Regions from separate parts of the Megasphaera indica genome, predicted to be linked through region 3. Evidence: riboswitches for the same ligand, from Rfam matches in the RefSeq annotation. Region 3 holds a riboswitch; each other region holds the start of a gene.
The links. A riboswitch is a leader RNA that binds a small molecule or an ion and turns the genes downstream of it on or off. The one in region 3 is predicted to bind S-adenosylmethionine.

Region 1 (8,070 bases), on a different contig from region 3:
CGTTATTGATCTGATTCGGTGCATCCGACCGGCCAGTACCGACGACTTTGGCACCGGCCTCTTTGGCAGAGGCGTAGTCCGTTTCCGGGATGGGGTTGGCCATGGCGAAGACGACGGCATCGTCGGCCATGGACTGGATGATGTCTTTAGTGAAGATGTGCGGTGCCGATACGCCTAGGAGGAGGTCGGCCCCTTTGACGGCATCAGCCAGGGTCCCGTGGGCATGGGACGGATTGGTCAGTGATGCCAGTTCCGCCTGGACCGGGTTCAGGCCTTCCATGCCAGCGTAGAGAATTCCCGGACGGTCGACCATGGTGACGTTCCGAGCTCCGGCGCGGACCAGGAGGCGGCCGATGGAAGCGCCGGCAGCCCCTGCCCCATTAATGACGATACGGGCTGTCTTCAAGTCCTTATGGACATAGCGGAAGGCACCGATGACGCCGGCCAGGGCGGCAATGGCCGTACCGTGCTGGTCATCATGGAAGACAGGGATATCCATTTCTTTTTTCAAGGTCTGTTCGATTTCATAGCATTTCGGCGAGGCAATGTCTTCCAGGTTGATACCGGCGAAAGACGGCTGCAGGCGCTTCACGGTTTCGATGAATTCTTTTGGGTCCTTTGTATCCAGGCAGATAGGAACGGCATTGACGCCGCCAAAGACCTTGAAGAGAATGGACTTCCCTTCCATGACCGGCATGGCAGCTTCCGGGCCGATGTCGCCCAGGCCGAGGACGCGGGTCCCGTCCGATACGACGGCGATCATATTGCCACGGCAGGTCAAGTCGAAAGACAAATCCGGGTCCTTAGTGATTTCCCGGCACGGCTGGGCAACGCCAGGCGTATAAAGAATACTCAGGTCGTCGTGGGTCTTGAGGACTTCCCGGGGAATGGTTTCAATAACGCCGTGTTTGCCGCGGCGGATTTTCATGGCTTCTTCATCGAAATTCATGACGCTAAAACTCCTCCTATAACTGTTTATGCATTAAAAATGGCCTGGGGTTCTGTAAATTCCAACATCCCATCTTTGCCGCCTTCGCGACCGATACCACTGTCCTTAAAGCCGCCGAAAGGCGCTGTGACGTCGCGCGGGCTGTCGTTGACGTAGACGTTGCCCGACAAAACGGCTGCTGCCACCTTCGAGGCTTCTTCCTTGTCCGGTCCCCAGACGGCAGCGTTGAGGCCATAAGGCGTATCGTTGGCAATGGCCAGGGCTTCGTCGACGGTATCATAAGCGATGACGCTGAGGACGGGGCCGAAGATTTCTTCGCGGGCAATGGTCATGTCATTGGTTACGTCCGTAAAGATGACGGGCTTGACATAGTAACCGTGGTCCGGCGCATCCGGACGGCCGCCAGCCAGAAGTGTCGCCCCTTCTTCCAGGCCCTTGGCGATGTAGGCATCGACGGTCTGCCACTGGTCATACGATGCGACAGGACCGATTTTCGTCGTTTCCAGAGCCGGGTCGCCTACAGTATATTCCGGCAGTATCTTCAACATGAGCTGTTCAATCTGTTCCTTGTCGTCCCGCGGGATGAGCAGGCGCGACAGAGCCGTACAGGTCTGGCCACTGTTGAGGAAAATGGAATTGAAGCACATGCGGATAGCCTTTTCGTAGTCTGCCCCCTTCAAGAGGACAAAAGGCGATTTGCCGCCCAATTCCATGCTAATGCGCTTCATCGACCCCAGGGCGCGCTGGGATACCTTGATGCCGGCTGCCGTCGACCCCGTAAAGGATACCATGGCGATATTCGGGTCGTCGCAGATGGCATTGCCAACCTGGCTGCCCCGGCCGGCGACGAGATTGAAGACGCCTTTGGGGAAACCGGCCCGGTCAAAGGCTTCGGCCAGGTAGTACGCCGTCACCGGCGTATGCTGGCTCGGCTTGAGGACGACCGTCGCCCCGACGAGCAGGGCCGGTACGACTTTCTGGATAATCTGCCCTAAAGGATAATTCCACGGCGTGATACAGCCGATGACGCCCAAAGGCCGGCGGTAGACGACGGATTGGGACAGATGTTCGACCAGTGGCAATTCCGGTGCCAAGTCGATATACGACTGGGTCCGCACGAACTGGTAGCCAATATGGTTGGTCCTGGCAAAGGCTACAGGCGCCCCTAATTCCTTGACGACGGCGTCGACGAACTGCGGTTCCAATCTAATCATCTGGACCAGCAGGTTCTTCATGAAGGTGATGCGGTCTTCCAGCGGCATAGCCGACCAGGCCGGGAAAGCTTTGGCAGCCGCCTGGGCAGCGGCAGCGACATCATCGGCACCAGCCGCGGCGACAGTGGCGAAGATTTCTTTCGTCGCCGGATTTTCTACGTCAATATATTGGCCAGACAAGGGCGCCACCCACTGGCCATCGATATATAGTTTTTTCAAATCCATGAAATTACCCCCTTTTACTCGAGATTATTCTTTAATTATAGAGATAAGTCATTGATTATGCAAGTCGGGAAAAAAATAGACTGCCTAAAAGGCAGTCTATTTTTAGTGGCTAGTAGGGGCGCCCACGTGGCGCCCCTACAGACTCCATACCACAAACTATCTTATTTCGCTTCGGCTTCTACGGGTTCTGAGGCGGATACGAAATGGCCGATGATGGAGCCACCGATGAGGCCGATGATGAAGGGCACGATCCAGCCGAAACCGTATGTGGACAGGGGCGTAGCGGCGACGATGGCTTTAGCAAAGCCCAGGCTGCTCAGGCCCGGCAGGGATTCCAAAAGGGCGAAGATCGTGACCAGGTAGACAGAGCCCTTGTAAGCACCGTTATTGGGCATGAAGCGGCCGATGATGCCCAAGACCAGGAGGGCCAGGCACGGCGGATAGCAGACGCCGAAAATCCAGCCGATGTAGGTGACGATACCGTCGACGCCGAGGAGGGCCGTCAGGGCCGACAAGATGCAGCAGGCGACGGCGACTTGTTTATAGCTGATGCGGTTGCCCGTAGCCGTGCTGGTGAATTCGGCAACGGCGGCAATCTGACCGATGGCTGTCGTCAGGCAGGCCAGGACGACGGCGATGCCCATGGGAACCATGACCCACGTGCCGACGCGCTGGATGATGGCGACCAGGAGTTCCGCACGGCCGATGTTCTGCGCATAGTCACCACTGACACAGGCGCCCATGTAGAGCAGGCTGCCGTAGATAATGAGCAGCAGGACGAAGGAAACGATGCCGCAGTAGATGAGCACTTTATTGCGCTGGCCGACGGTCGTATAGCCCTTGCCGTAAATGGAGCTGATGAAGACAGCGGCCATGATGAAGCTGACCAGGACGTCGCCCGTATTATAGCCGCCGAGGAAGGCATTGACGAAGGGATGGTCCACAGCCGGAGCGACGGGCGTCCCCAGTGGATTGAAGATGCCGACGAAGGCGACGATGACCAGGATTAGGGCCAGGAGCGGCGTCAGGTATTTGCCCATGCGGTCCATGACGTTGTTCTGGTCGGCAACGAAGAAGAAGCTGATGACGAAATAGGCGATGACCAGCGGGATGAACGGTGCTGCCGGCAGGTTGCCCTGGATGCCGAGCTGGATGGCCGTCGCACACGTACGGGGAATGGAAACGAAGGTACAGACCAGCATGAGGGCTGCCAGGAGGACGTTATACGTATTCTTCCCTACCCGTTCAGTAATGGAGTGGACGTCGCCGTTGAGGCCGATGACGATGAGCGTGAAGATAGGAAGAAAAATACCCGAAAGGGTCAGGCCAGCCAGGCCGGACAGGAAATCGCTGCCGCTGTTCAAACCGAGCTGGGGCGGGAAAATCAAATTGCCGGCGCCAAAATAGGTGGCAAAGAAGGCGAATCCCAGGATGAGCACATCCAGCCCCCGGATAGCCTTGCCGCCAGAAGAGTTGTTGTTCATGAAAATACCCCCTAAGAATGATTGAATGATGTGAAAATAAGTACATAATACGCCAAAAGAAAAGAGGCGCTGCCTCCAAGCTGCGCCTCAGTCATAATGATATCTTTCAGGAATAGCCTGTAGGAATTGGCACCTTACCGTAGGCAGGTTGCCGCAGCGTCATCGGGCCCGTCCCTCAGCTGCTCTCGATATAACTTATGAAATTTGTCTGTATTGGTGTTATTTTATAAAATTTTTAACGACTTGTCAATGTATTTATTTTGATTTAACGTTTTACTTCTGACAACTGGGACAAAGGTCAGCCAAAAAGCAGTTATCGCATAAAGGCTTGCGGGCTTTGCAGACCCGGCGGCCATGCCAGATGAGCCAATGATGGGCCCGGCTCCACCATTCCTTGGGAATGGCCTTCTGCAGGCCCTTTTCGACTTCCAGCGGCGTCGTCCCTTGGGCCAGCTGCAGACGGTTGGACACGCGGAAGACGTGGGTATCAACAGCAATGGCCGGCGTATTGAACAAGATACTGACCAGGACATTGGCCGTCTTGCGGCCGACGCCGGGCAGTTTCACCAGCTCATCGAAAGTCTGCGGCACTTGGCCATGATATTTTTCACAAAGGATGGCACAGTTGGCCAGGATATTCTTGGCCTTGCTGCGATAGAGGCCGCAGGTCCGTATCTTTTCTTCCAGTCCCGCCGTCCCCAGGGTCAGCATCTTTTCCGGCGTGTTATATTCCGGGAACATGCCGGCCGTCACGATATTGACCCGTTCGTCCGTACATTGGGCCGACAAGATGACGGCAATCATCAATTCAAAAGGAGAATTATAGTGCAGAGCCGGTTTCATGATACCGTACTGGTCCTGGAACCGCTGCAGCATTTCATCTTTTATTTTCTTTGAAATAGCCATATCACTTTACTTCCTCATCAGTATGGATTACGTCGTTCAGGCTGCCCATTTCATAGCCGCCCAAATCGAGGGTGACGTACGTAAAGCCCGTATCCTTGATGGCCCGGACGATTTCCTCCCGATGGGCCAGGACCGACGGGATTTCATCGACGGCGACTTCGATGCGGGCTACATCGCCGTGATAGCGGACGCGCAGGGAGCCCTGGACGTAAGGCGCTACGGCGGCTTCGGCCGCATCGATCTGAGCCAGGCGGTGCGGCGTCAGTTCCACGCCATACGGGACGCGGCTGGCCAGGCAGGCGGCACTCTGCTTATTCCAGGTCTGGAGGCCGAATTCCTTCGACAAAGCCCGGATATCCGCCTTGGCCAGGCCCGCTTCGATCATCGGGCTGCGGACGGCGTCGGATAATTCCTGCAGGGCTTTCATACCCGGCCGGTAATCACCGAGGTCATCGACATTCCCCCCGTCGACGACCCACTGATAGCCTTCGGCCTTGGCCAGGGCCACGAGCGACGTAAAGCGTATTTTCTTGCAGATATAGCAGCGATCTGGCGGATTCTGGACGAAGTCCGGGTCCTCGAATTCCGTCGAATGGACCAGGCGGTGTTCGACGCCGATGACCTTGGCCATGGCCTTGGCATCAGCCGCTTCACTGCCCGGCAGGGTCGCCGAAACGGCCGTCACGGCCAGGACCCGGTCCCCCAGAGCCTGGTGAGCCGCATAGGTCAGGAAGGTGCTGTCGACGCCGCCGGAAAAGCCGACGACGACACTGCCCATGTCCTTTAAGATCTGCTGGAGTTTTTCATATTTCTTGCTTGTCTCTGTTGAAATCAAAAGAGTTCCCCCTCGAACCAATATAGTTTTCATAGAACTGTCGAATGACGCCCTTCATTTCTTCGTCACCGACATATGGCAGGGCCTGCTGCCACAAGGCATCGGGCACGCCATAATAGGCTTCGGCAATGCTGCCGGCAATGGCTGCCTGCGTATCCGTATCGCCGTTGAGCCAAATCGCCTTGCGGATCGTATCTTCATAGTCCGTCCCTTCCAGGAAACATTCGATGGCTTCTGGCACACTATCGTCCGTCGTACAGGTAAAGCCATAAGACGGCCGTATCTGGGCCAGTGTCCGGGACAGATCATAGAAATGCGACCGCAGATATGCGGCAATCGCCTCTTTCTCCTTCCCCTGCCGGGCCAGGAAGATAGCCGACGCCACGGCAATGGCACCCTTGATGGCTTGGGGATGGTCATGGCTGACGACGGCTGTCAGCTCTGCCAGCGCCTGGGCTTCCTCCAGAGTATCGGCAATCCAGCCGGCCGGGCTGACGCGCATAGCCGCCCCATTGCCATAGCTGCCGTAAGCCGGTGCCTCGTCGGCCAGGAACCAGCGGCGGAACAGGCCGCCAAAACCGGCGTCGGGATATTTCCGGCACCAGTAGCGGAGCTGGCGCCGCAAGGGTTCGATATAGCCGCAGCAGGATGCCTTCCCCTCCATCAGGGCTGCCGCTACGGCTACAGTCGTCACCGTATCATCAGTAAAACGGCTGTTTTTAACAAATAAAGGAAAATCCAGGGATTCCGCTGTTTCATCGAATTCATAGATGGAGCCGGCAATATCGCCGATGATAGCTCCCTTCATGGAATCATCTCCCTAAAAGAAATGAGCCGATTCTTCTTTCAAGACTTTATCGCGCAAAGCTGACAGCTTGCTGCTGCGCTGGACCCACATTTCTTCCGGGTTGACCAGGCGCAGGTATTCGGGCCACAAAGTCTGGATCTGCTGGTCTGCATAGGCCATGATGGTTTTGAGGTCCGGTTTCTGATAGACCAGTTCGCCTTTCTGGAAAATGGGGACGAGCATCTTCTGGACACGGTAAGTCCCGCCAGGAATCGTCCGCGAGCGCCACGGTGCTTTATCGCTCTGGAGGAGCAGGTCTTTCGATTCGTCGATGCTTTCACCTTCGAGGATGATGATGTCAGCTTTCATTTTCCCCGTATCTTTATCGTAAATGCGCAGGACGTTCTTCAGGCCCGGATTGGAAATCTTTTCGGCATTGTCGCTCATCTTGATCTTCGGCACGAATTTCCCATCGTCATACTGGCCGACGAGTTTGAAGACGCCGCCCAGGGACGGACTGTCCTTGGCCGTAATCAAGTTCGTGCCGACGCCCCAGGAGTTGATGGCGCAGCCCTGGGCTTTCAATTCGGAAATGAGGTTTTCATCGAGGTCATTCGAGGCCGCAATGATGGCATCTGGGAAGCCTGCATCGGCAAACATCTTATGGGCTTCTTTCGATAAATAAGCCAGGTCGCCGCTATCCAGGCGGATACCATAAGCCTTGGGCAGGGTGCCGGCAGCCTTCATTTCCTTGAAGATCGTAATGGCATCGGGGACGCCCTGTTTCAGCGTATTATATGTATCGGCCAGGAGGATGAGGTTGTTCGGGTACTGGCGGGCATAGGCGCGGAAAGCTTCCAGTTCCGACGAGAAGCTCATGACCCAGCTGTGAGCCATGGTCCCTAAGACGGGCATGCCGAATTTGGCGCCAGCCAGGACGTTGCTGGTCCCGTTAAAGCCGCCGATCATGGCCGAACGGGCGCCGTAAACACCGGCCGATTTCCCCTGGGCCCGGCGCAGGCCGAATTCCATGAGGTTGTCCTTACCAGCCACCGTCCGGACGCGGCGAGCCTTGGTGGCAATGAGGCTTTCATGGTTCATGATCATGGACATGCACGTTTCTAACAGTAAGGCTTCGTCCTTCTTGGTCTGGACGCGCAGGAGCACTTCCTGAGGAAAGGCGACGGTCCCTTCGGGCATGGCATAGATGTCGCCCGTAAAGCGCAGGTCTTTCAGGTAATCGAGGAATTTGTCCTGGAAAAAACCGGTGCTCTTCAGATAGGCCAGGTCGTCGTCACTGAAATGTATATTGTGTACATAATCGATGAGATGTTCCAGCCCGGCCACGACCGTATAGCCCCCCTGGAAGGGATTGGTCCGGTAATAGCGGTCAAACACGCATTGCTGTTCGTGCTTGCCTTCAAAAAATAAGCCCTGCATCATGGTCAACTGGTACAGGTCGGTCAATAACGCTTTCGTATACAAGATAACTCGCCTCCAAAAAGTAGTTATTCCTATTATACATCAGTTAACGATAAAGGAACAACGAATTACCGATTTTGCATACATCGAAAAATTCTATACGGACTTAGCATGACAAAATAGGCTGTCGCACGTACGACAGCCTATTTCATCGTAGGGGCCGTCCCAAAGGGCGGCCCTTTCTGGTC
Region 2 (8,070 bases), on a different contig from region 3:
CGTCTGGAATATGCGCCGTAACTGCCAGACGTCCGTCGAACTCCAGAGCAAGGTCTTCCTCACGGACGACGTCGTCGTTCCGGTACATAAAATTGCCGGGACCATTGAAAAAATCATGGACATCGGTAAGAACTATCCCTTTGAAGTCAAGATCAACGCCCATATCGGCGACGGCAACCTGCACATCGTCCTCTGCAAGATGGATATGAGCGACGAAGAATGGGAAAAGAACGTCGAAGAATTCCACCAGCAGGTCTACGCCTATGCCTACAGCGTCGGCGGCCGCCTGGCCGGTGAACACGGCATCGGTGCCAAGAAACTGAAATATATGGAACAGTTCACGCCAAAAGGCGAACTGAAAATCATGAAGACCATCAAGCGGGCCATGGACCCGAAAGACATCCTCAACCCGGGGAAAGTGATTGATGCGTAAAAAAAGCGGCTGTCGCATATGCGACAGCCGCTTTTTGAGTGGTTAGGGGTTAGGGGCTAGGGGTTAGTAGGGGCGCCCACGTGGGGCGCCCGTTTACGCAAGTCGGTCACGGGATTCTTACACATCCCCGACTACAAACTACAAACTATTTCCCCCGCAAGAGCCGCATGGCCATGATGGACATGATGATCAGGAGGGCCGTGACTAAGGCGAAGGAGGCGGTCAGGCTGAAGGCCCGGCCGATGAAGCCCAGTACGGCCGGTGCCAGGAGGATGCCGACGTAGCCAATGGTGCTGACGGCAGCGACGGCATCGGCGACGGGCATGTCTTTCTGCGTCCCCAAAGAGGAATAAAAGATCGGCACGGTATTGGCACAGCCGACGCCGATGAGGATGTACGATGCAAACAGGAAGGGGCCGCCGCTGATGAGCAGGATGCCCAGGAAGCCGGCAAAGGCGACGGGCAGGGACAGGGCCAGCAGCCGCCGCGGCCCGAAATGCATGGTCAGGGAGTCACCGGGCAGGCGGGCCAGGAAGGCCGACGCCGTAAACAGGGTCAGGCCCAAGCCGGATTGGGAAATGTCGATGCCCTTTTCCGTCGTCATGAAGACGCCGCTCCAATCGTTGATAGAACCTTCTACCAGGAAGGCAATGGTGCAGACCAGGCCGATGAGGACGATTTTCCCCTTGGGCAGGACCAGGGAAGCGCCCTTGCCGGATGCCTGCCGTTCCCCATGGAGATGGGGCGCAAAGAAGCAGACGCAGAGGCCGATGAAGACGGCGCCGGCAATCATGACGATTTTCCAGTAAAAGCCTAGGTGGAGCAGGGAAGCAAAAAAGGCAGCGCCGGCGAGATTCCCCAGGGACCACATGGCCTGCAGGCCGGACATGAGGCGCTTGTGAACTTTCCGTTCAATGAAGATACCGTTGATGTTGACGACGACGTCGAGCAGTCCCAGGAACGAACCGAGGAGGACGGCCATAACCAAGGCCGCTGCATAAGCCGGCACATAACAGAGAACGTTCAGGACGACGGCAATGGCTAGGCCGGCGATGGTCAAAGAACGGCGGCAGCCCAGGCGCCCGGCAATGGAACCGGCCAGCATCATCATGATCAGGGCGCCTAAGCCGACGGCCAATAAGAGGAACCCCAGGTGGTCGTCCTGAATCTGCAGCTGCTGCCTCAGGAAGGGAATGAGCGATGCCCACGACGTAAAACCGAAACCGCCGAGGAAGTAAAAGGCTTTGGCACTATAAATCTGCCAAAGGATATCTCGTTTATTCATCAATTTCTGTCACCTCACACTAAAAAAAGCCGGACAAGAAACCACCCTGTCCTGCATCTTTATCGAAAGACGCGTTTACGTACGCGCCCTTCCTCCGCTGCAGGACTGAAGTGACATCTTATCCGGCTTTATACTATACGAGCATAAGCCTCCGATGAGCGGTATTATTATAACATAAAAAGAAATTTTCCTCAAGGAGCACAATATTTCTTGACAGATTCTCTTCCAGGTGATAATATGTACACCAACAACCATACATTGTCTTTCATCAAGAGCAGTCGAGGGAATGGCCCGATGACGCTGCGGCAACCCCCTATCGGGATAGGTGCCAAGTCCAGCGGTGTATACCGGCAGATGAACGAATCGCAAATTGAGCCGTCATCTGTATGACGGCTTTTCTTTTTGACCGGCAAGCCCTTATTATCCGTTATCCAGAAAGGAAATGATTACATGAACGCAACAGTAAAAAAACTCTTCGCCGCCGTTCTCATCACGACGACGTGCCTCTTTGCCGCCGGCTGCGGTTCGTCTTCCAATTCCGGTGCTTCCGGTGACAAAAAAGAAATCAAGATGGGCGTCACTGCCGGTCCTCATGCCGAAGTCATGGAAGAAGTCGCTAAAGAAGCAGCTAAACAGGGCATTACTATCAAAGTCGTCGAATTCAACGACTACGTCCAGCCGAACAAGGCCCTGGCCGAAGGCGACCTGGATATGAACTCCATGCAGCATCAGCCGTACATGGACAACGTCGTCAAGAAACAAGGCCTGAAGATCACCTCCATCGGCAAGACCATTATCCTGCCCATGGCCGTTTACTCCCATAAATTCAAAGACATCAAAGACGTCACGGACGGCGCCAAAGTCACCATCCCGAACGACCCGACCAACGGTGCCCGCGCCCTGCTCCTGCTCCAGCAGGCCGGCCTGATTAAATTGAAAAACGGCAACTCCGTCGACGCTTCGGTAACAGATATCACCGAAAATCCCAAGAACCTCCAGTTCGTCGAACTCGACGCCGCTCAGATTCCCCGCTCCCTCGACGATACGGACCTGGCCTGCGTCAACACCAACTACGCTATCCCGGCCGGCCTGAACCCGCAGAAAGATTCGATCCTCGTCGAATCGAAGGATTCGCCGTATGCCAACGTCATGGCAGTCCGTCAGGGCGACGAAAACAACGAAACATACAAGAAAGTCTTGGCAATCTACCAGTCTGAACCGATCAAGAAATTCATTGAAGAACACTTCCAGGGAACCATCCTGCCGGCGTTTTAGCAGCGAGTAGTTAGTGGTTAGTGGCTAGTGGCTAGTGGTTCGTAGGGGCCGCCCAAAGGGCGGCCCGCCTGAATCCTCTAAAAAGGGCTTGTCGCACGTGCGATAAGCCCTTTACTTATGGTATAATAATGGTTGTCATCAGATTCAGAAAGGAGACACTCTCATGAAAGCCGTATTTGTCGATTTCGAGATGAACCCTATCGGCCGGGACCAGAAGGAAGCGCGCCGCATCTGCAAAGGAGAAATCATCGAAATCGGTGCTGTCAAAATAGACGAAGACGGGAATGAAATCTCGTCGTATAAGGAATATGTGCTGCCCGAATATACGACAGCCATGAATCAGACCTGTCAGGAATTGACAGGTATCACCATGGAAATGCTGGCCGGGAAACCCCATTTCCGCCAGGCCTTCGACCATTTCCTGACCTGGTGCAACGAAGGCTGCCCCAATGCCTACGAAATGTTCGCCTGGAGTGAAAATGACTGGCGCCAGCTGGACTGCGAACTCCGCCTCAAAGAAATCGACGAGCACGACGACCGCGTCCGCTGGATGCTCGACCACTGGCAGAACTTCCAGCAGATTTACTGCAACCTCCTGGGCCTGGATAACGTCATTTCCCTGGACAAGGCCATCAGCACCCTGGGAGAAACCTTCGACGGCCAGATGCACGACGCCCTCTGGGATGCCCGCAACACGTCCAAGCTCTACGTCTTATCGAAGAAAAAAGAAGAATTCCGCGATATCATGCAGCCTATCATCGACGCCACCAAGCCGGCAGAACCGCTGACGTTCTCCCTGGCCGACGCCTTCCGCGCTGCCCGCAAGTAAAGGGAGGGAATCCGGCCATGGAAGATACGACACTCCGGATGGTTTATATTTTCACAGACATCATCCTGCCCATGATTGCCGGATATGTCACCAAAAGGCGGAGCTGGCTGACGCCGGACCAGTCGAATTGGCTCATCCGCTTCAACATCATCGTCATCATGACGTCCCTGACCCTGCTCAGCTTCTGGGTCCTGCCCATGCGGACGGACTTGCTCAGCCTGCCTTTCTTCGCTTTTTTCAACGGCCTCCTGCCGCTGGCCGTCGTCCTCTTGCTGGGACGGCAGCGCAAATTCTCGTCCTTCGTCGACCGAGGCAGTTACCTCATCGCCGCCATTCCGGCCAACACGGGGATGCTCGGCGGCCTGTGCAGCTACATTCTCTACGGGGAAATGTCCTATGCCTACGTCCAGATTATCGGCGTCTTCCAGAACCTGCTCATGTTCTTCGTCCTCTTCCCCATGGGCTACTACTACCAGCACGGCGGCAAGGACCGCAATTTCTTTGTCTTTTTCAAGGATAATTGGAAATCGATCTTCATCAACTGGAACCAGTTGTCCGTCGTAGCCCTGGTCATCGGCACGGCCTTACACGCCGCCGGCATCCCCAGGCCCGCTGCGGGGACGACGATTTTCCAGGCCCTGATCCACGTCAGCGCCTGGGTAGCCCTCATCCCCGTCGGCTACCTCATCGACTTTTCCCACTTCAAGGACTATGCCCGCCAGACGCTGGACCTCATTCCCATCAAGATGGTCCTGACGCCGCTGGCATCGTATTTCCTGGCCTTGTGCTTCACGTCGGACCCGGTGCTCCTGGGGACGATTGTCATCGTCATGGCTACGCCCTGTGCCATCAACGCCCTGATTACGGAGCGCCTTTACGACTTGAACGTCAATCTGGCCATGGCGCCCTTCATTACGACACAGCTCTTATATATACTTATTCTATATCCCGCTTTTTACCTGCTCGTATCCTGGGGATACCTGCCTTTCAAATAACTTTCGCGAGGTGCACTCATGACTCATACCCGAATCCGTTCCTTCTGTCTGGCCTTATGCCTGCTCATCCTTACCCTGAGCCTGACGGCCTGCTATACGATTACCCTCAAAGAACGCCGCGTCGACGGCATGGGCTCGGCCATTTCCCTGAAACTGCCGGGAAATCTCCAGAAGCTCGACTTCCCCGTCCCCGTAGACCCGCTGACCCAGCGGTACTTCAAGGGCAGCCGCCTGTACGGTGAAATGGACGGCGGCCTGTACATCGCCATCTATACCAACAGCATCGACACGCAGCAGATGTACGACGACCTGCACATCAGCCAGGGCCAGGCCATCAGCCAGCGCCTCAACCAGACGGCCGAAGCCGCAGCCGGCGCCGTATTATCGAAAATCGACGCCCAGAACGTCTCGGTCAGCCAGGACACGACGACGGTCAGCGGTCAGCACGCCGTCGTCCAGACCTTTACCTTCACGTATCAGGATAAATCCATGAAGGCCCGCCTCATCGGCTTTGCCGACGGCCCGGCGACGTGGATCGTCGTCGTAGCCTGCGACGGCAGCAAAGAAGATAAGGTAAAGCTCGCTGACGAAGTACTCGACTCCATCCGAATCAATTAATCGCCTGATTTTCCTCTTGCATGCGCCGGTAAATGGGCAGCCGCTTCAAATGGCGCAAGGTGAAGATAGCCGTAATGCCGATGAGGATGCCCGTTCCCGTGCCGGCGACGGCCAGGATCGGCAGGTAGAGCATGATCTTGATATTCTCTACGACCAAAGAGGCCACGATGACCTGGCCCAGGTTGTGGAAAATACCGCCAGCCGTGCTGACACCGATGATAGAGAATTTCCCCGTCTTCTGCAGGACCATCATGGCACCCAGGCTGAAAGCCGCCCCGGCGACGCTGTACAAGAAAGCGTTGATGCCGCCGCCAAAGGCCGTGGCCAGGATGATGCGCACGAGCAGGATGAGGCAGACGTCGCGCTTACGCGGCAGGGCATAGAGGGCGATGACCGTAATCAGATTGGCCAGCCCCAGTTTCGCCCCTGGCGCGATGAAGGGCACGGGCAGCATCCCTTCGACGACATATAAGACCAGGGACTGGGCGATGAACAGGCCCAGGATAATAATGTGAAATGTCTTTTTCATAAGTACCTCTAATGGGCCGGAATGACATCGGGTTCGTCATCGCCGGCGGACTTCACTTCGACCAGCACCTTGTGCGGCAGGCAGACGACAGTCGCACCGGGCTTGCTGACAAAGCCTTCACTGATACAGATTTTATCGGGACAATCGGCTTCGGTAATGCCGACGCTCTCGTCCTGGATGACCACGAGGTTATAGCCCTCCTCGGTCTGGATAGGGATGACATCGGTCCCATGGTGGCCCGACAAGGGAACTTCTTTATAGACCTTGCCGTCGACCTGGATGACCGCATACGTCCGGCTCACAGACGCATCGTTACCGGTCAGGTAAAAGATGCCTTCCGGGATGAAAGATAAGACGAGCAGCGTAATGATGAGGACGATGTCCCCTTTTTTGATGATATGTTTCATAGGATTTCCATATTGACGAACAGGAGAATGAACATGAAGAACAAACACTTGGCCATCCTGCTCCTGCTGGCCCTGGCTGCCGGGAGCGGCGGATGCAGTACACAGCCATCCCAGCCCCAGCCGGCTCAGACGGCACAGGACGTACAGGCTCCATCAGCACCGGCCATCCAGGCCGATTCGCAGGCTTACAGCGACGAAGGCCTGAAAAAATACCAGGCCGGCGATTATGCCGGGGCACTGAACGATTTCGACAAGGCCCTTTCCCTCGACGCCAACAACTATCAGGCCTTGAGCAATAAGGGCGTCACCCTGGCCATGCGCGGCAACAGCACAGGCAGCAAAAACGACGTCTCCCAGGGCATCGAGCTCATTGAAAAAGCGCTGAAAATAGCCCCGAAAGACGTCGCTTCTTTCTACAACCTGGCCTTAGCCTATAAAATTGACGGCCAATACGACAAGGCCCTGACGTATTTCAAGAACGTCATCGCCGCCGACCCGGGAAATACCTGGAGTTACTACGGCATCGCCACCATCTACGGCGACCTGGGCAAAGCCGACCAGGCCCTGCCCTATCTGAAGCAGGCCATCGACCTGGGCGGTGAAGACGTCCGCCAGGCAGCCCGGACGCAGAGCCATTTCGATAAGATACGGAACAACAAACAGTTCCAGCAAATCGTCGGCTGATTACATGTCTTCCTCAGCGATTTCGCAGAGGATATGGCCGATCATGATATGCATTTCCTGGGCCCGTGCCGTCACTTTGGCCGGTACGGCCAGGCAGATATCGCAGGCCTCCTTCATCTTGCCGCCGCCATAAGCGGTCAGGCCGATGACAGTGAGGCCTTTTTCACGGGCTGCATCGATGGCTTCCAGGACGTTCTGGCTGTTGCCGGACGTAGAAATGCCGACCAGGACGTCGCCTTTTTCGCCTAAGGCCCGGACCTGGCGGGCAAAGACCGTATCGAAGCCATAATCATTGCCGACGGCCGTCAGGATCGACGTGTCGACGGTCAGGGCGATGGCCGGGAACGGGCGCCGTTCCTTTTGGAAGCGGCCGACGATTTCCGCGGCTAAATGCTGGGAATCGGCAGCACTGCCGCCGTTGCCGCAAAAAAGTATCTTGTGACCAGAAGCCAGGGCCTCTTTGAACAGAGCCCCGGCTTTTTCAATATCCGGGATCAAATCCATCGTCGCCTCGAGGACGGCGGCGTGGTCTTTCATTCGTTGTGTGACCAGACTCATAATACCTCCTGTTCCTGGCCTTCTCCATCATCGACGACGCGGATTTCACCGGTGTGCGGATGGATGACCATACCATAAATCGTAAGGGATGAAGGCAAGTAGGGATTGGCCCGCAGGCGGCGGACCGTATCGCAGACAGACGCGCCGATATCGGTAATGGGGTCGGCCCACTGTTCCAGCTTGGGCCGGACGGCGGCGATGGCCTTTTCGTCAATACCTTCTTCGGCCATATGGCGGCACAGGCTGTCTGCCGTCGTCTTGAGCATGCCGCAGTCGTCATGGCCCATGACGATGATGTCGTGGACGTGCAATTCGTAGACGGCGACCATGAGGCTGCCGATGACGCTGTCAAAGTCTTCAAAAGCCGTATTACCGGCGACTTTGATGAGTTTGGCTTCGCCCCGGGCGAGGCCCATGGCCGGTTCGAGGAAACTCAAGAGGCGCGTGTCCATGCAGG
Region 3 (8,070 bases):
TGAATGGGAATAGTTGCAAATTGCCTCACAAATCGCTTAACCAAGCCGTTTGTGAGGCTTTCTTTTTTTCAAAAGTTCCAAAAGTGTACCAAAAAATTAAAAAAAACTTTTTTGGGGGCCTATTTTTGCCAAATTTCTCGAACAAAAAAAGTGCATTTTTATACGTATGAAATAAAATGGTTACAAAAGCCGAGTAGATTTGCAATGTAAAAATATACACGGCCAACGGCCTTGTGCGTAGGGGCTGCCCCAGACAAGGCGGCCCGCTGTGAGATTTAAATATAGCCTGTTCTGATATAATGGCAGGTCTTTATGAATTTGAAATGGACAAAGCAAACAGGCGCTGTCTTCGCGTGACAGCGCCTGTTATACTAGATTTTTGATGATTGAATTTTTCAAGTAGACGGCAATGTCTGCCTGTGATATACTGAATCCGAGGTTTTGCCTAAAACGGTAGGCGGTTGGTCCCTTGCTTTTCCCGGAGGGACTTTGTGTGCCCCTCCAATCCAAATGGAAAGGAGGGGAGGACAATGACTTTAACGGTGGATCTGTTTATCAGTATACTATCTTTCGGTATGGCCGCATTTGCAATTGGTTATGCCCTAGGTCAGAGTTCAAATAAAACACAAAAATAGCCGCCAGAGACCCCCATCTTAAGCGACTATTTTTGTTGACTTATCGGGGCCAACCGTCTATCGGCAGGACCTCTTTTCATGTCTATTATAACGTCATTTATTTATCTTCGTCAAGCGGATACTATGTGATGGATTTAGGCAGTTAGCCTTTACTGTACAGTTGTGGAGTCGGACTCATATGCGGCTTAGCCGCGAGATACTCAAATCGTATTACGAATATGTGCCACTCGTCATAAATTCCGGCTATGCACAAAATTCATGCGGCCTTTTTGGCCCGTCAGGCGCCGACCATAAGAAGGCGCCTGACGGTTGCCAAAACGGACAGTTGTGGCTGTCCGCCTTTATCAGGATGGCCCCTACAGAATCGTAGCCAGGCGATGAAAAAGGAACGTCGGTTACCGATTACAAAAAAATATACACGGCCAACGGCCTTGTGCGTAGGGGCCGACCCGGACAGGGCGGCCCGCTGTGAGATTCAAACATAGCCTATTCTGATATAATGGTAAGTCTTTACGAATCACGAATCACATGACGTGTCATTAATTCTGAATTTACAAACTTCCTTTGCAGGACTTTATAAGTTTTTTGTAGAATCTATATAGCATATCTTGAGATTGAGAGGTAAGCTTTTTTAAGGAGGATGAGGCATATGATGAAACGAATTGTAAGTATGTTGCTATTTACTGGAACTTTATTGATAGGAAATACAGTGTTTGCCTTTTATGCAGATGAAAGCTCTGCTGTTAATCTTGGGATGGTTCAATCCTATAGCCGTTCAGCAATCAACGTTATTGATGATGACGGCACGGCGTATACTTTTGTTTATGATAATAGGCCTCATTCGGACTTAGGTTTTTGGAAACTTGAAAGCGAAGACCAGTGGCATCAATGGGAATTCGGCTTGCAACAACAATCTCACATGGAACAATTGGCTAGCTGTGGTTTCTATGCGTTGAAGACTCTTGGAAAATTGTAAGCGCTTGTGAAACGGGAAGGGCGTTATTATGAAGAAATTACTTATTTTCACTCATCCTTCGGGAATGTGTGGATTGAGCTTTGGTGTGGAGAATGGTAAAATCGTTTCGATTACAGCCTATATGGATCAATAGAGAGGGTACTCTACAAACGAACTAACAAGTCTCTTTTCTGGTGCCGGTCTTACAGTGGCAGTAGGTTATGATGTTACAGGAGGAATGACGTATGGATTATCGCAAATTTGGTGAAACTTATTATATTCGGATGGACAAGGGGGATGAAATCATCAGCACGATTCTGGGAATTTGTCAGAAAGAACAGATTGCATCGGCCATTTTTTCGGGCATCGGCGGGTGCCGTTCGGCAGAAATACAGACGTTCATCCCAGAAACGGGCAGTTTTGAAGTTCAAGAGCTGAAGGGGATGCTGGAGCTGGTTTCGTTGACAGGCAATATCGTCAGCGATGATGATGGAACTTATTTTCATCATACTCACGCTGCTTTTTCTTATAAACAGGATGGGGAACATCACGTTGCGGCAGGGCACATCAAATCGATAGAAGTACTGTACACGGCAGAAATCGAATTGCGCCCCGTTATAGGAGGACGGATTCGGCGGAAATATGACCCAGAAACGGGGACCGGCTTTTGGGATTTCGGGCCAGAAACGGATTAAGCTGGCCACTGTCTTGTACCTCCCGATGGTCGGCACTTCTGAGGATATTTTCACTTTATACCTAATAGTGTACTATTTGAGTAAACATTTTATATGTTTGATGAATGAATATCAATCATCCAGAGCAGTTGAGGGACTGGCCCTATGATGCTGCGGCAACCTCCGTGGGGACGGAAGGTGCCAATTCCAGCGGGAGTTTTCCCGGCAGATGAGCGAGAAATGGAAGGGATTTTGCGCGTCATCTGTAGCTGATGGCGCGCTTTTTTTATGGCTTTGTCATCGGCACGTCTTTATTTATTTTGTAAAAGGGGTGTTCGTATGAGTAACGAAGTATCTGCACAGGCCGTCAACCGGTCGGGCCTGTTGCGAAGCGAAGACTGGTGGGCCGTATGGCTCGGATTATTTATCGTCGTCCTCGGTGCCGGACAGATCTGGCACGTCGATTTGCTCGGCTGGGCTGCTAAGTTCGGTGTCTGGATTATCGTCTGGTTCATTTACCATCTCAATGACCCGCGGGCAGCCGTCGCATCCGGGGCTGGCAAGGTTTCCAAACGGGAAATCTGGGAACGCTTCCCGAAATTCATCATTGGCTTCGTCCTGGCCCTGGTCGTCATTTTTGCAGCTGGCTGCAGCCGGGCATCGTCGACGCTGCGAAAGCCGGCGCCGGACAGGCTAACCTCCTGCGGGCCGTCTTCTTTGGCCTCTGCTTCTTCTCTATCGGCCTGGTCACGAATGTACGCAAGCTCTGGAAATCCGGCCTGGGCCGTGTCATCGGCGTCTATGCCGTAGCCCTCGTCGGCTTCATCATCTGGGTCGGCCTGTTCATTTCTTACATCTTCTATCACGGCATTGTTCCGCCGACATTATAACTTCATCATAGAAAGGATTGATTGCTATGGCATCGCGAATCACTTCTGCCGCTTCGACGGCTGACGAATATTACTACAACCAAACCGTAACCCCGACAGACGCTGCGACCCATACGGGCCAGCTCGAACGGGATGCAGACGAATATTTCCCCTTGCAGCCCATCGAAAAGAAACTCTGTGCCTATTCCCTGGGATTGGGCCTGATGGCCTTGTTCATCGTCATCTTTGAAGTCTTCGGCTGAGGCTTATTATGGAAAAAGGGCTTGTCGCATGTGCGATAAGCCCTTTTTTATTTATTTTTCGTTGTCGAGATTTTTGAAGCGGACGAAGTCGAGGACGGCCTTCTTATTGGCATCGTCTAAGGTACGGTAGAGGGATAACAGCTGGGTTTCGTCAGGCGAGAGCGTACTGGTCAGGGAATCCGTGTCCGGTTCCATGCGCACGTCGTACCCCATGAGCCAGGATTCGGAGACATGGAGGGCACGGGCTATGAGCATGACATTGGTTTGTTTTGCTTTCCAACGTCCATTTATGTAGGAACTGATGATACCGCGGGTCAGGCCGGTTTTGCGGGCCAGGTCTACAGCGCGCATTTGACGGTATTCAAGGGCTTGTTTCAGGCGTTTTCCAAAAATATTATTTTCCATGGGGTAACCTCCTTTTTCTTCCACAAGTATACAATAAACGTTTAGAAATCTCAACATTTTGTGCAAAAAGCCTTGACGATAGGCTGTTTTTATAGTACTATTTTTTTGTGAAGAAAAGTACAGATTTCAAATCAAAAAAGGAGGACCCTATGACGTATGATTATTCTAAACTCTACGGCCGCATGGCAGAGATGGGCATTACCCGTGAAGAATTGGCAAGACAGTTGGAAATAAGCCGCTCTACGCTGTATTCTAAGCTGACTTCGCGGACTGAGTTCACGCAGGATGAAATCCGTAGATGTGTAGAGATTTTACGTCTGGATGTACGCGATTTGTCACTGTATTTTTTTAAGACTAAATAGTTTCGATACCAAATCAACAGGAGGGAAAAAGATGCTGAAAAAATGGATTTCCACAGGTGTATTTCTATTGTGCCTGATGTGCAGCCCTATGGCTTTTGCCTATGTCGATGATGCCGGTGTCATGAACCAGTTCGACTATGACAATGCGACACCCCTTTGGGATTACATCAATGCCAATGGTTATCGTTTCTATGGACAAAGCTCGATGGATGACCAGTACATCAAGACCGATAACAGCATGTTCATCACCATCAGCCGCGGCGGCTTCTTGGGCGATTTTTACAGTTATCCTGCTGGGACGCTGACACAGTTGATTTTCTTGAAGCCCGGCCCGATGACCGATAAGGGCATCCAGGTAGGTGACAAGGCGGAAAAGGTCATCAAAGTGTATGGGCAGGCATATCCTGCTGACCGGAAAGACGTGTACAGTCATGATCCGAATACCGGGTTCTGGGTACAGGGGACGAGTAATTACAAGACGAACTATGGCGACCAGCAGAAATTCCACTATATGGTCCTTACCTATTATGACCGCCAAGGTCATCACCTGCATTTTCTGGCCGATAAACATTCGGAACGCATCAAAGCCATCATTTACTGGAAAGGCCGGCCTAATTTAGGAGAAACGACGTATGCGCAAGGTATCATGTATGGGCTGTCGAACTTAGGACTGACGCGGTTCGTTTTAGAAAGTGAAATGAAAGAACATCCGTTGAAATCAGGATGGCGCGCTATAACCGATGCTTGGCACGGGATTTAAGATAAGGAGGAATTTGCTATGAAATGTTATAATCATCCGGACCGGGATGCAGTAGGGACGTGTGTGGATTGTGGAAAGGGATTGTGCCAGGAATGTATGGACCTTTGGACCATTCCAGTCTGTACGGATTGCAATTTGAAGCGCTGGCAGGCCACGAAGCATGAGGTATTCAAAGAATTTGCCATTACAGCGGTCTTCGCCATCATCGGTCTTGTCTTTGCGTTCCATGGATATAATGGGCTGTTCAACGCCATCGCAGTCATTTGGATGATGGCCGGAGTTTATCCGGGCTGGAAGATGCTGACCCGGATTACGCCGAATGTTTTCTTGATATTGCCGCTCATCGGCTGGGTCTTATACTTTTTCGTAAAATTCTTTATAGCCATGCTGATTGGCTGGATTTGCCTGCCTGTCCGGCTGTTTAAGAATATACGGACCTTGAAAGAGGCCAAAAAGGTAGAAATGGCGGCGGCTTCATTAAAATAAATGCAGCTTAGGGGACTATCGCATGAAGGCTGGTTCCATCGTGCGAAGTCCCGTTCTCTTTAAAGGTTGTAGTACGGAGTTTGTAGAAGAGAGCTTTAAATTAAAAAAACATTTACGAAAAACTACAAACTGTAAACTTAATGCTCAAAAAAGGCTGTCTTTGTGCAACAGCCTTTTTTTGCATGTGTGTTAAATTTGCAGAACCGTGAAGAAATAGTGGGCTATTTCTTCTGGCGGGATGTGGAGTACAGATACGATTTTTCGGATTTCATCCTGCGTGAAGTCACTTTGGGAACGCAGTTTCTTGGCGAGTGATTCAGGACTGATGGAGATTCTTCTGGCCAATGCTGGAATTGTCAGTGAACGGCTTGTCATGAGGTCTTGTAAGGCGCTGTAATCGTAGATGTCGTTTCTTTGTTTCATGAGAGCTCCTCCTTCCATGTTTTCTTTTTTTTTGCGCCTTACAAGGAAACCGCCTGCGGCCAGGGAACAAGGGCGGCGTAGCCGTGCTATTTACCCTTGTTCCCTGGCCGCAGGTGGTTAGGCTCTTAAGCAAAAAAAATTCCGTTAGGTCTTTTTATTTTCGTTAGGACTCTTTTCGGCCGGCGCACGTTAGTGCGTACGGCCGCGATTTTTTTAGGCAATTGTTAACCCCATCTCGATGAGATTATGGTCATGTATCATTCGTTATCTCATACAGGCGATAGGAAAAGAACACAGGCCGAAAAAAATCATGGCCAGTGGTCTTGTGTGTAGCGGCCAAAGCCTCCCATGTTAAGGGGAGGGGGACCACGAAGTGGTGGAGGGGTTCTTTACGGCAGCCCGCCAGAGAGAGTTCATCACATCTCATTCGAGTATAACGGCAGGTTTTTACGAGCTACAAGCCATTTGTCATGAAAACTGGGTATACACAGGCTTTACGGCGGGACGGCTTTTATCCGTCCCCTACGGAATCGCAATCAGGCGATAGAAATGAACGAAGGTCCCAGACGGGGCATTTTTTACGAGCCGAGGGTCACTCGAGGCGATGTCGTTATTCTGAATATGTTGCCGCAAAGCGGCATCTGAGTCCGAGGCGGCCTGCGAACTGCGGTCTGCGACCGGCGGGGCCGTCGGCCCCGAAATTCGATGAACGACTTTACGCCTGGCCGTCAGGACTCTATCAAAGTTAAAAGGACTAGCGCATGAAGGTTTCGGCCATATCATGTGCTAGTCCTTTTTTTGAGGAGATAATCGGATTTTACCGCGTCTTATATCCCTGGTATTTGTCTTTTAACGTAGTTCGGCGAATCTTTGCCGTAAGCCGCGATGAAGTCGTTGATTCCCTGGCGGACTGTAGCGTCCCAGCGGGGGCTTTGGACGGCTTGGGCTTGTCATGATTCCTGGCCTCCTGTACCGTAGTTGACATTTTTACATACTGCATTATAGGCCCGGATTTTTTTGGATTTGTATAAAGTATGAAATAAATAGGTAAAATTGAGAGCCTAGGGATTGTTGTAATTACAACGGACAAAGAGGGTGTTTTTTTGATATAATATATAAATAGACTTTTTCTATATGCTATAGTGAACAGGAGGCGTTTTGTATGGCTTTTAAGAAACGTGTGGTAGGGGTCATCGGCTTAGGTCATGTCGGGGCTCATGTAGCTTTTATTTTAGGGGTCCTCGGGATTGCCGATGAAGTCAAGTTATGCGAAGTGAAGTCGGAAAAACTGGTCAGTGAACGGCAGGATATGATGGATGCCGTCATGTTCATGCCTCATCGTGTCAATTACACGATTGCCAGCTATGAAGAATTGGCAGACTGCGACGTCATCGTCAATGCTATCGGCGACATTACGCTCTGCGCATCGGGGAACCGCGACGATGAAATGCATTTCACTGTGCCTCAGGTCGCTGATTATATCCCCAAGGTCATGGCCGGCGGTTTCCAGGGCATCATCATCAATATCACCAACCCTTGCGACGTAGTTACGGACCTCATCGCTAAGAAGAGCGGCCTTCCGAAAGGCCATGTTTTCGGTACCGGCACGGGGCTGGACAGCTCGCGCCTGGTCAGTGCCATTTCCCAGCAGACCGGCCTGGATCATCATTCCTTCTCGGCCTACATGATGGGGGAACACGGCAATTCCCAGATCGTCCCCTGGTCGCTCATCAAGTTCGGCGGCAAATCCCTGGCAGAACTGGAACAGAATCCGGCCTATGTCTTCGATAAGGCCCGCGTCCAGGATGAAACCATCCATGCCGGCTGGGTCACCTATTCTGGCAAGCACTGCACGGAATACGGCATCAGTATGACGGCAGCTACCATGGTCCGGGCCGTCCTGCGGGATGAACGGAAAATCATGGCAGCCAGCGCGCCTTTAGATGGTGAATACGGCGAAACGGGCATCTTCTGCGGTGTCCCGTCGGTCATCGGCGCCAATGGCATCGAAGAAGTCATCGAATATAACCTGCCGGAACAGGAAATGAAGGACTTCAAGGCCTGCTGTGCTACGATTCGCGCCAACATCGCCAAAGCCGAAGAATTTTGGAAATAATGTGGGTATTTTAAGCTGTTAGTGGCCAGCTGATGGATTTAAATTTAAAATCATTCACTGAAAACGACAAATGATGAACGACCTACAACTAACGTAAAAAGGCGCTGTCTTCATGCGACAGC
Region 4 (8,070 bases), on a different contig from region 3:
GGGACGACGGATAACCTCAAGACACCTGTCGGCCTGGCCCGCCGCATCGATGTCGGCAGTACGCGTGACATGAAAGCTGCCGTCGATTCCTATTATGACGACTGCGACCTGGTCATCAAAGCCGCAGCTGTCGCCGATTACCGTTCGGCCCATCCGGCGGAAAACAAGATCAAGAAAAACGACGATACCCTGACCATCGAAATGGCCAAGAACCCGGATATCCTCTATGGCCTGGGCCAGCGCAAGACCCATCAGACCCTGGTCGGCTTTGCTGCCGAAACGACGAACGTCATCGAATACGGCACGAAGAAGCTCAAGAAGAAGAACCTCGACATGCTCGTCGCCAACGACGTCAGTGCCGAAGGAGCCGGCTTCAAAGGGACGACCAACATCGCCACCCTGCTTTTCCCGGACGGCTCTATGGAAAAATTGGAAAAAATGGATAAAGACGAACTCGCTGCCATCATCGTAGCCCGCGCGGCTGCCATTATGGCGAAAAAGAATAGTTGATAGCAGGGAGTTTGCAGAAAAAGGACTGTCGCATGTGCGACAGTCCTTTTTAGCAGTCAGCAGCTAGCTGTTAGCAGTTAGCAAATGAATTTAACTTTAAAAGTGTCTTTACAAACTATGGGCCGATCACAAAAAAATACACGGCCCGTGGCCTTGTGCGTAGGGGACGCCTGGAAGGCGTCCCGCTGTGATATTCGATCATAGCCCATTCGGGCTTAATAGGGCTTAATAGTATGTTTTTTTAATCACGAACCACGAGCCACTAACCACTAACCCGCCCTACGATGGCTTTGGCAAAGCCGTTGAGGTTGGTCGGGCCGACGGAGAGGATGGGGCAGTTATTTTCTTTGGCTTCCGTAATGGCCCAGCGGACGAGGGGCGTCTTGCCGTCTTCCAGGTTGACGACTAAGAGGGACGCTTCTTTCAGCATCCGGTCATCGCCCGGCTGGCCGCTGATGAGGAGGACGGCACCGAAACGGCGCTGGATGCGGCGCTGCCAGTCGGGATCGCCGCCGGCCAGGGCTATCTGACGGCCCGTGAGGAAGCGGTCCAGCTGGCGCGTATAATCGCGCTGGGTCATGAAGGAGGGCAGGTCCAGGCCGCGGTCTTCCGGGTCCCGGACGGAACGCGACGCTTCCTGGGGCGTCACTTTCCGCGGCGCCTGCCCTTTGGTCAGATCCGGCCGCACCTGGCGCTTGTTGAGTTCCTTGCGCAGGGCCAGGAGTTCGGCAATCTGGTTGGATGCCGTTTCCTTTATCTTTTCGATATACTGTTCCTGCTTGCGGATGCGGTCTTCGTACTGTTTGCGGTCCTGTTCGCGGCCCGTCCGTTCCGCATCGAGTTCCTGGCGCAGCCGTTCCAGTTCAGAAAGGACGGCCGTGCGGTTCTTGGCTTCCAGGCGCAGGCGCAGGAGTTCTTCCCGGTCGGCGTCCATCTGGGCTTTTTCTTCCCGCAGCTGCTGAAGTTCTTCTTTTTCTTTGCCCATCATCATGGCCGGCGTTTCCTGGCCGCCAGTGACGGCTTCGTCGGACCAGGGCTGGTCGCAGATGGCCATGAGATAGATGCCCAGGGCATGGGCTGCCGCGTGCTTGGCCATCTGCACGTCTTCAAAGACGTCGGTCAAGCCGAGAATCTGACTGTCCGTCTGGAGCATGAGCAGGTCGATGATGCCCATATAGGAAAAAGATTCCATAGTCTGCGCCATATCGTAGCGTTCGAGGTGGATCGTGCCGGCGTAGATTTCTTCCGGGTTCTGTTTGGACGTATAATACGTATTGATGAGCAGCCGGTCGGCCGTCCGTTCGTAGATGCGCAGTACCAAGGCGTCTTCCTGGTCTGTGCCGGTGTGGCGGCTGAAGGTCAGCCGTTCCTGGGAAAGAAGGGTCGTCACCAGGCTCGGGGTCTTGTACCATTTGCCGAATACTTCTACCCGCTTGGCCAGCCGCAGGTCGCCGGGCTTGCTGCAGGTTGCATAATCAAAATAAGGGTCGTTGAAGAATATATCTCTAGGCCGCAATTTGGTCATATCTAATCATCCTTTCTATCTTCTCCATTATAACCCTGCCTATAGGGCAACGTCTAGTAGACAGGGCAACGTCTAGTAGACAATGTTTTTTAGGCATAAAAAACACTTGCAAAATAGGCGGACTTGAATTATAATGGATGAGCAAACCAAATAAAGAACCATCAAGAGACGACGGAGGGACTGGCCCTGTGATGTCGCAGCAACCTTCAGCTATGAAAGGTGCTAATTCCAGCAGTGATATACTGGCAGATGGGGATTAGAAGCCCCTCTCATGAAGTCATGGATGAGGGGAATTTTTTTTAAGGAGGATCACTCATGGCAAAAAATCGTGAATTCTTTACATCCGAATCCGTCACCGAAGGCCATCCCGATAAAATGGCTGACCAGATTTCGGACAGCATTTTGGATGCCATTCTCGCAAAAGATAAAAACGCTCGTGTTGCCTGCGAAACCCTGGTAACGACTGGTATGGTACATGTCGTCGGTGAAATTTCTACGACGTGCTACGTCGATATCCCGCACATCGTCCGCGAAACGATTCGTGACATCGGCTATACCCGCGCTAAATATGGTTTTGACTGCGACACATGCGGCGTCCTCGTTTCCCTGGACGAACAGTCCCCGGACATCGCTATGGGCGTCGACGATGCCTTGGAAAAGAAAGAAGGCAATACGGATAAGTTCGATACTATCGGCGCTGGCGACCAGGGCATGATGTTCGGCTATGCTACCAACGAAACGGACGACTACATGCCGCTGCCGATTTCCCTGGCACACCGCCTGGCACGCCGCCTGGCCAAAGTCCGCAAAGACGGCACACTGCCGTATCTCCGTCCCGATGGCAAGACCCAGGTCACTGTCGAATATGAAGACGGCAAACCGGTCCGCATCGATACAATCGTCATTTCGGCACAGCACAGCCCCGAAGTCGGCCGCGAACAGATCGAAAGCGACCTCCTCGAATTCGTCATCAAACCGGAACTGCCGGAAGGCTTGTTCGACGACAAGACGAAACTCTTCATCAATCCGACTGGCCGTTTCGTCATCGGCGGTCCTCAGGGCGATTCGGGCCTCACAGGCCGTAAGATCATCGTCGATACCTATGGCGGCATGGCTCGTCATGGCGGCGGTGCTTTCTCCGGCAAGGACCCCACAAAAGTCGACCGCTCGGCCGCTTATGCAGCCCGTTACGTCGCCAAGAACGTCGTCGCTGCCGGCCTGGCCGATAAATGCGAAATCCAGCTGGCTTATGCCATCGGCGTGGCCCGCCCGGTTTCCATCCACGTCGAAACCTTCGGTACGGGCAAAGTCCCGAACGAAAAGATTGTCGAACTCATCGAAAAGAACTTCGACCTTCGTCCGGCTGGCATCATCGCCATGCTCGACTTGCAGCGCCCGATTTACAAACAGACTGCTGCCTATGGCCACTTCGGCCGCAACGACCTCGACCTGCCTTGGGAAAAGACAGACAAAGCCGAAACGCTCCGCAAAGAAGCCGGCTTATAAGAGGCGGTTCGATAAACTGAACATCCAGAAAAGAGGCTGTCCCATTAAGACAGCCTCTTTTTGGGTGTTGAGTTTGCAGTTTGTAGTTTTTTAGTGCGACAGCCCCATACAAAGGAGGTGTCCTTTTGATTGCTGAAATCATCATCAATACGACGGCGAAACGGCTGCAGCAGACTTTTTCCTATACCGTTCCCGATGGTCTGGCCGTCCGCGTCGGCAGCCGCGTCCTCGTGCCCTTTGGTCATCGCCGGGAAGAGGGCATCGTCGTCGCCCTCCATGAACAGCTGGACGAACCGGCCGATTTCACGCTGAAGCCCGTCGAAGGCCTGCTTTCGACGCAGACCGGCTTCCAGGAAGAAATGATCCGCACGGCCATCTGGATCCGCGACTACTATGTCTGCAACCTTTCCGAAGCCCTGCGCCTGTTCATGATCGACAAGAAGGGCTTGGTCCGCCAGGAACTCTTGTCCGTCGGCCCGGCTGCGCCTGTAAATCCTGAAGGGCGGCAGCTCCAGGCCTATGTCGCCGACAAGGGGAGCCGTGAAAAGGGCAGCCTTGTCCGCCGCTTCGGCAGGGACCTCGTCGAAACGGCCCTGGCCCGCCAGGTCCTGACCAGCCGGACTTATTACAAGAACCAGATTGCCGACAAGATGGAAGACTGGCTTTCCTTCGTCCACGATGATGACGAAGACATCCTCCACGGCCGGCGGCGCCAGCAGGAACTGCTCAAGGCCTTGAAAGAGAAGGGGGAAGGGGCCGTTTCCTATTGGCAGGGCCAGGGCTACAGCCGCGACCTCATGCGCCGTCTCTGTGCGACAGGCCTGGCCCGCTGGAGCCAGCGGCCGGCCAGGACGACGAATATCCTGCCGACCCTTTCTGGAGATGCTCCCTTTACGCTGACACCGGAACAACGCCAGGCAGTTAAAGTTATCGGAAGCGATGAACAAGGAAAAACCTACGTCCTCCACGGTATCACCGGCAGTGGCAAGACCGAAGTCTACATGCAGCTGGCCAGCCAGGTCCTGAAAGAAGGCCGGCAGGTCGTCGTTTTAGTGCCGGAAATCGCCCTGACCGGGCAAATTGTCCGCCGTTTCCTGCGCCGCTTCGGCGACGATGTCGTCGTCATGCACAGCCAGCTTTCCCAGGGTGAGAAGCGCAACAACTGGCTGCGCATGCAGAACGGGACGAGTCATATCTGTATCGGCGCCCGGTCGGCTGTCTTTACGGCGGCCCAGTCCATCGGGCTGTTCATCGTCGACGAAGCCCATGACAGTTCGTATAAGCAGGACGAAGCGCCGCGCTATCATGCCGTCGCCGTGGCCCGCCAGCGGGCTGCGTACTACGGCTGCCCCGTAATTCTTGGCAGTGCCACGCCGGCGCTGGGCGACTACTATAAGGCCCTGCAGGGCGATTATGTCCTGGTCGAGCTGACAGAGCGCGTCGGCCAGCGGCCCCTGCCTTCGGTCCAGGTCGTCGACATGCGCGATGAATTAGCCCGCGGGAACTACCGCGTCGTTTCCGATTGCTTGTTGAATCTCCTGGAAGAGACACTGGCAGCCCGGCAGCAGGCTATCATCCTTCTCAACCGCCGCGGCTTCTCGACATTCGTCATGTGCCGCAAGTGCGGCTACGTCGTCAAATGCGATACGTGCGACGTGGCCATGGTCTACCATCGTCAGGCCGCCCACCTGCGCTGCCATTACTGCGATGCCGAAAAGCCCGTGCCGACGGTCTGTCCGTCATGTGGCAGCAAATACATCAAATTCTTTGGCAGCGGCACGGAAAAAGTGGAACAGCAGCTCCACGAACTCCTGCCGTCGGCGCGCATCATCCGCCTCGACCAGGATACGACCAGCCGCAAGCACAGCGGCGACTGTATCATCGAAGCCTTCCGCCGTCATGAATATGACATCCTCCTGGGGACTCAGATGGTCGCCAAAGGCCACGATTTCCCCGGCGTCAGCGCCGTCGGCATCTTATCGGCCGACAGCCTGCTCAATATCCCGGCCTACTGGGCTGGGGAACGGACCTTCCAGCTCCTGACCCAGGCGGCTGGCAGGGCTGGTCGCGGTGATATCCCGGGCCGCGTCGTCATGCAGACCTACGCGCCGGACCATTACGTCATCCAGTGCGCTGCCCGCCAGGATTACCGGGCCTTTTATGACCAGGAAATCCAGTTCCGGAAAGAATTGGGCTATCCGCCTTTCCAGGAAATGGCCAAGATCTTAGTCCAGGACGAATCAGAAGAACAAGCCTGGCGCAAGGCCAACGACGTCGCAGCGGCCCTGAACAGCTGGAACGGGGACCACGGCGATGAAGTCGCCGTCATCGGCCCTTACGAAGACGTCATCAAGAAGATACGCAATAAATACCGTCTGGTCCTCTCCCTGACCGGAAAAGACCTGACAGCCATCAAAAAAGCCATGCAGCGCATCCCGGCCTGCTGGCAGACCGGCGTCCTCATCGATGTCGATCCCGTATAATCGTGGGGAATCGCACCTGCCTGTTCAGCCCGTCCGGGATGTGAGTACATTCCCACATCGGGCAGGAACGGGCGCCCCACGTGGGCCCCTACAGAAATTTTATGGAATTCCCACAGCCATTGTAGGGGCTCGCACGTGGCGACCCTTACAGTGCAAAATAAAAAATGAAAGAAGCATTCTGAGAAACTTCATGGCCATGGCGCCCTTCAGGATACGTCCGGAACCGCTCTCAGTGTTACTTCTTCCATTGCTGACGATGTAACATAACCTTATAAATGTTGTCAATTACGGCAGGAGAGAAATGGGCTATTTCAAGCAATTCTGATGAATCTATAGCATTTCTGGCGATTTCATACTATAATAGAAAAGAATAAGCATTTTTACTATTACAATGAGGTGAAAGTTACATGGCAGTACTTACTATTATTAAAGCCGGGGATCCCGTCTTGAAAGCGACGGCGAAACCCGTTACGAAAGTGAATAAACATATAAAGAAATTGCTCGACGACATGGCAGAAACGATGTATGCTGCTGAAGGCGTAGGCTTAGCTGCGCCGCAGGTCAATGAATCGCTGCAGCTCATCGTCCTCGACGACGGCAACGGCCTCATCGAGCTCATCAATCCGGAAATCCTGGAAAAATCGGACGAAACCAATGTCGATACCGAAGGCTGCCTGAGCATCCCCGGATATTACGGCAAAGTGGAACGGGCTTCCAAAATCAAGGTCCGTTCGCTGACGCGCCATGGCAAGACCGTCATCTATGAACCGGAAGGCTTCCTGGCCCGTATTTTCCAGCATGAAATCGACCATCTCTATGGCCATCTATTCATCGAAAAGGCGACGGATTTACAGAAAGTAGGGGACTAATGGATAAGTTACGTATCGTATTCATGGGGACGCCGGACTTTTCCGTCCCGTCTCTGGAAAAATTGGCTCAGGCCGGTTATGATATCGCCGCCGTCTACAGCCAGCCCGATAAACAGCGGGGACGCGGCAAGAAGGTGACTTTCTCGCCGGTCAAGGAAAAGGCTCTGGAACTGGGCATCCCCGTCTTCCAGCCTGATTCCATGCGCAGTGACGACGTCATCGAACAGCTCCGCAGCCTGGCGCCGGACGTCATCATCGTCATCGCTTACGGTAAGATTTTGCCGAAAGCCGTCCTGGACATCCCGAAATACGGCTGCCTCAACGTCCACGGCTCGCTGCTGCCGAAGTATCGCGGCGCCGCCCCCATCCAGTACGCCATCAAAGACGGCGAAGCCGAAAGCGGCGTGACCATCATGCTCCTCGACGAAGGCATGGATACGGGGAAGATGCTGAAAAAAGCGGCCATTCCCCTGGATGCCAAGGAAACGACGGGGACCCTCTTCGATAAATTGTCCATCCTAGGGGCCCAGACCCTGCTCGACGTCCTGACCGACCTGGATGGCTATGAAAGCCGCGCCGTCGCCCAGGATGAAAGTCAGGCGACGTATACGGCCAAGATTACCAAGGAAGAAGCCCGCATTGACTGGTCTCAGGATGCGGCCGTATTGGAACGGCTCATCCGGACGCTGGATCCCCATCCCGGTGCCTATACCATCTGCCATGATGGCAAGCGCCTGAAGATATGGGCAGCCGACGTCGTCGAAGGGACACAGGCTGCGCCGGGGACCGTGTTATCGGTGACTAAGAAACAATTCACCGTCCAGACCGGGAAAGGGGCTTTGCGCATCTGTGAAGTCCAGCCCGAAAGCCGCAAACGCATGGCTGCTGCCCAATATCTGCAAAGCGCAGCCTTGACGGCTGGTGAATTATTATAAATGACTCAGTGCAGAGAAGCGGGACAACTGCCGCAACGAAGACGGTTGCCCTGCTTTTGTGCTGTTCGCTACTGCTTTAAAAGAACAGGGAGGAATCCATGAACGTTCGTGAAATTGCCTTTCAGAGCCTGCTGACTATCTGCCGCGATGAAGGCTATAGCAATATCGTCGTCTCCAAGGCGATACAGACCCATCAATTTGCCGACAGGGACCGGCGCTTCTATACGGAGCTGGTTTACGGC

Region 1: linked by a shared signal. The riboswitch ahead of ACFCTO_RS00495 (branched-chain amino acid transport system II carrier protein) and the one ahead of ACFCTO_RS08040 (hypothetical protein) in region 3 are both predicted to bind S-adenosylmethionine.
Region 2: linked by a shared signal. The riboswitch ahead of ACFCTO_RS04525 (MetQ/NlpA family ABC transporter substrate-binding protein) and the one ahead of ACFCTO_RS08040 (hypothetical protein) in region 3 are both predicted to bind S-adenosylmethionine.
Region 4: linked by a shared signal. The riboswitch ahead of metK (methionine adenosyltransferase) and the one ahead of ACFCTO_RS08040 (hypothetical protein) in region 3 are both predicted to bind S-adenosylmethionine.

The regions. Positions count from the first base shown of each region.
Region 1 is NZ_JBKKJR010000001.1:86,575-94,644, reverse strand. It holds gene ACFCTO_RS00505 (NAD(P)-dependent malic enzyme) at 1-949, opposite strand, end outside; gene ACFCTO_RS00500 (aldehyde dehydrogenase family protein) at 976-2,388, opposite strand; gene ACFCTO_RS00495 (branched-chain amino acid transport system II carrier protein) at 2,550-3,872, opposite strand; SAM riboswitch class I at 3,969-4,067, opposite strand; gene nth (endonuclease III) at 4,146-4,778, opposite strand; gene larE (ATP-dependent sacrificial sulfur transferase LarE) at 4,780-5,613, opposite strand; gene ACFCTO_RS00480 (ADP-ribosylglycohydrolase family protein) at 5,582-6,421, opposite strand; gene ACFCTO_RS00475 (nicotinate phosphoribosyltransferase) at 6,434-7,885, opposite strand.
Region 2 is NZ_JBKKJR010000005.1:97,008-105,077, forward strand. It holds gene ACFCTO_RS04515 (FAD-binding oxidoreductase) at 1-433, shown strand, start outside; gene ACFCTO_RS04520 (MFS transporter) at 579-1,718, opposite strand; SAM riboswitch class I at 1,981-2,079, shown strand; gene ACFCTO_RS04525 (MetQ/NlpA family ABC transporter substrate-binding protein) at 2,169-2,993, shown strand; gene ACFCTO_RS04530 (3'-5' exonuclease) at 3,157-3,822, shown strand; gene ACFCTO_RS04535 (AEC family transporter) at 3,840-4,817, shown strand; gene ACFCTO_RS04540 (hypothetical protein) at 4,836-5,435, shown strand; gene ACFCTO_RS04545 (Gx transporter family protein) at 5,428-5,964, opposite strand; gene ACFCTO_RS04550 (NusG domain II-containing protein) at 5,973-6,371, opposite strand; gene ACFCTO_RS04555 (tetratricopeptide repeat protein) at 6,405-7,055, shown strand; gene gmhA (D-sedoheptulose 7-phosphate isomerase) at 7,056-7,613, opposite strand; gene ACFCTO_RS04565 (beta-class carbonic anhydrase) at 7,610-8,070, opposite strand, start outside.
Region 3 is NZ_JBKKJR010000014.1:16,830-24,899, forward strand. It holds gene guaA (glutamine-hydrolyzing GMP synthase) at 1-13, shown strand, start outside; gene ACFCTO_RS08030 (hypothetical protein) at 1,285-1,611, shown strand; gene ACFCTO_RS08035 (PPC domain-containing DNA-binding protein) at 1,836-2,285, shown strand; SAM riboswitch class I at 2,398-2,500, shown strand; gene ACFCTO_RS08040 (hypothetical protein) at 2,604-3,074, shown strand; gene ACFCTO_RS08045 (hypothetical protein) at 3,181-3,396, shown strand; gene ACFCTO_RS08050 (helix-turn-helix domain-containing protein) at 3,448-3,801, opposite strand; gene ACFCTO_RS08055 (DUF739 family protein) at 3,951-4,163, shown strand; gene ACFCTO_RS08060 (hypothetical protein) at 4,195-4,923, shown strand; gene ACFCTO_RS08065 (hypothetical protein) at 4,942-5,409, shown strand; gene ACFCTO_RS08070 (DUF739 family protein) at 5,599-5,832, opposite strand; gene ACFCTO_RS08075 (lactate/malate family dehydrogenase) at 6,995-7,948, shown strand.
Region 4 is NZ_JBKKJR010000011.1:61,969-70,038, forward strand. It holds gene coaBC (bifunctional phosphopantothenoylcysteine decarboxylase/phosphopantothenate--cysteine ligase CoaBC) at 1-510, shown strand, start outside; gene ACFCTO_RS07175 (hypothetical protein) at 773-2,035, opposite strand; SAM riboswitch class I at 2,191-2,291, shown strand; gene metK (methionine adenosyltransferase) at 2,351-3,541, shown strand; gene priA (replication restart helicase PriA) at 3,667-6,024, shown strand; gene def (peptide deformylase) at 6,432-6,893, shown strand; gene fmt (methionyl-tRNA formyltransferase) at 6,893-7,828, shown strand; gene rsmB (16S rRNA (cytosine(967)-C(5))-methyltransferase RsmB) at 7,927-8,070, shown strand, end outside.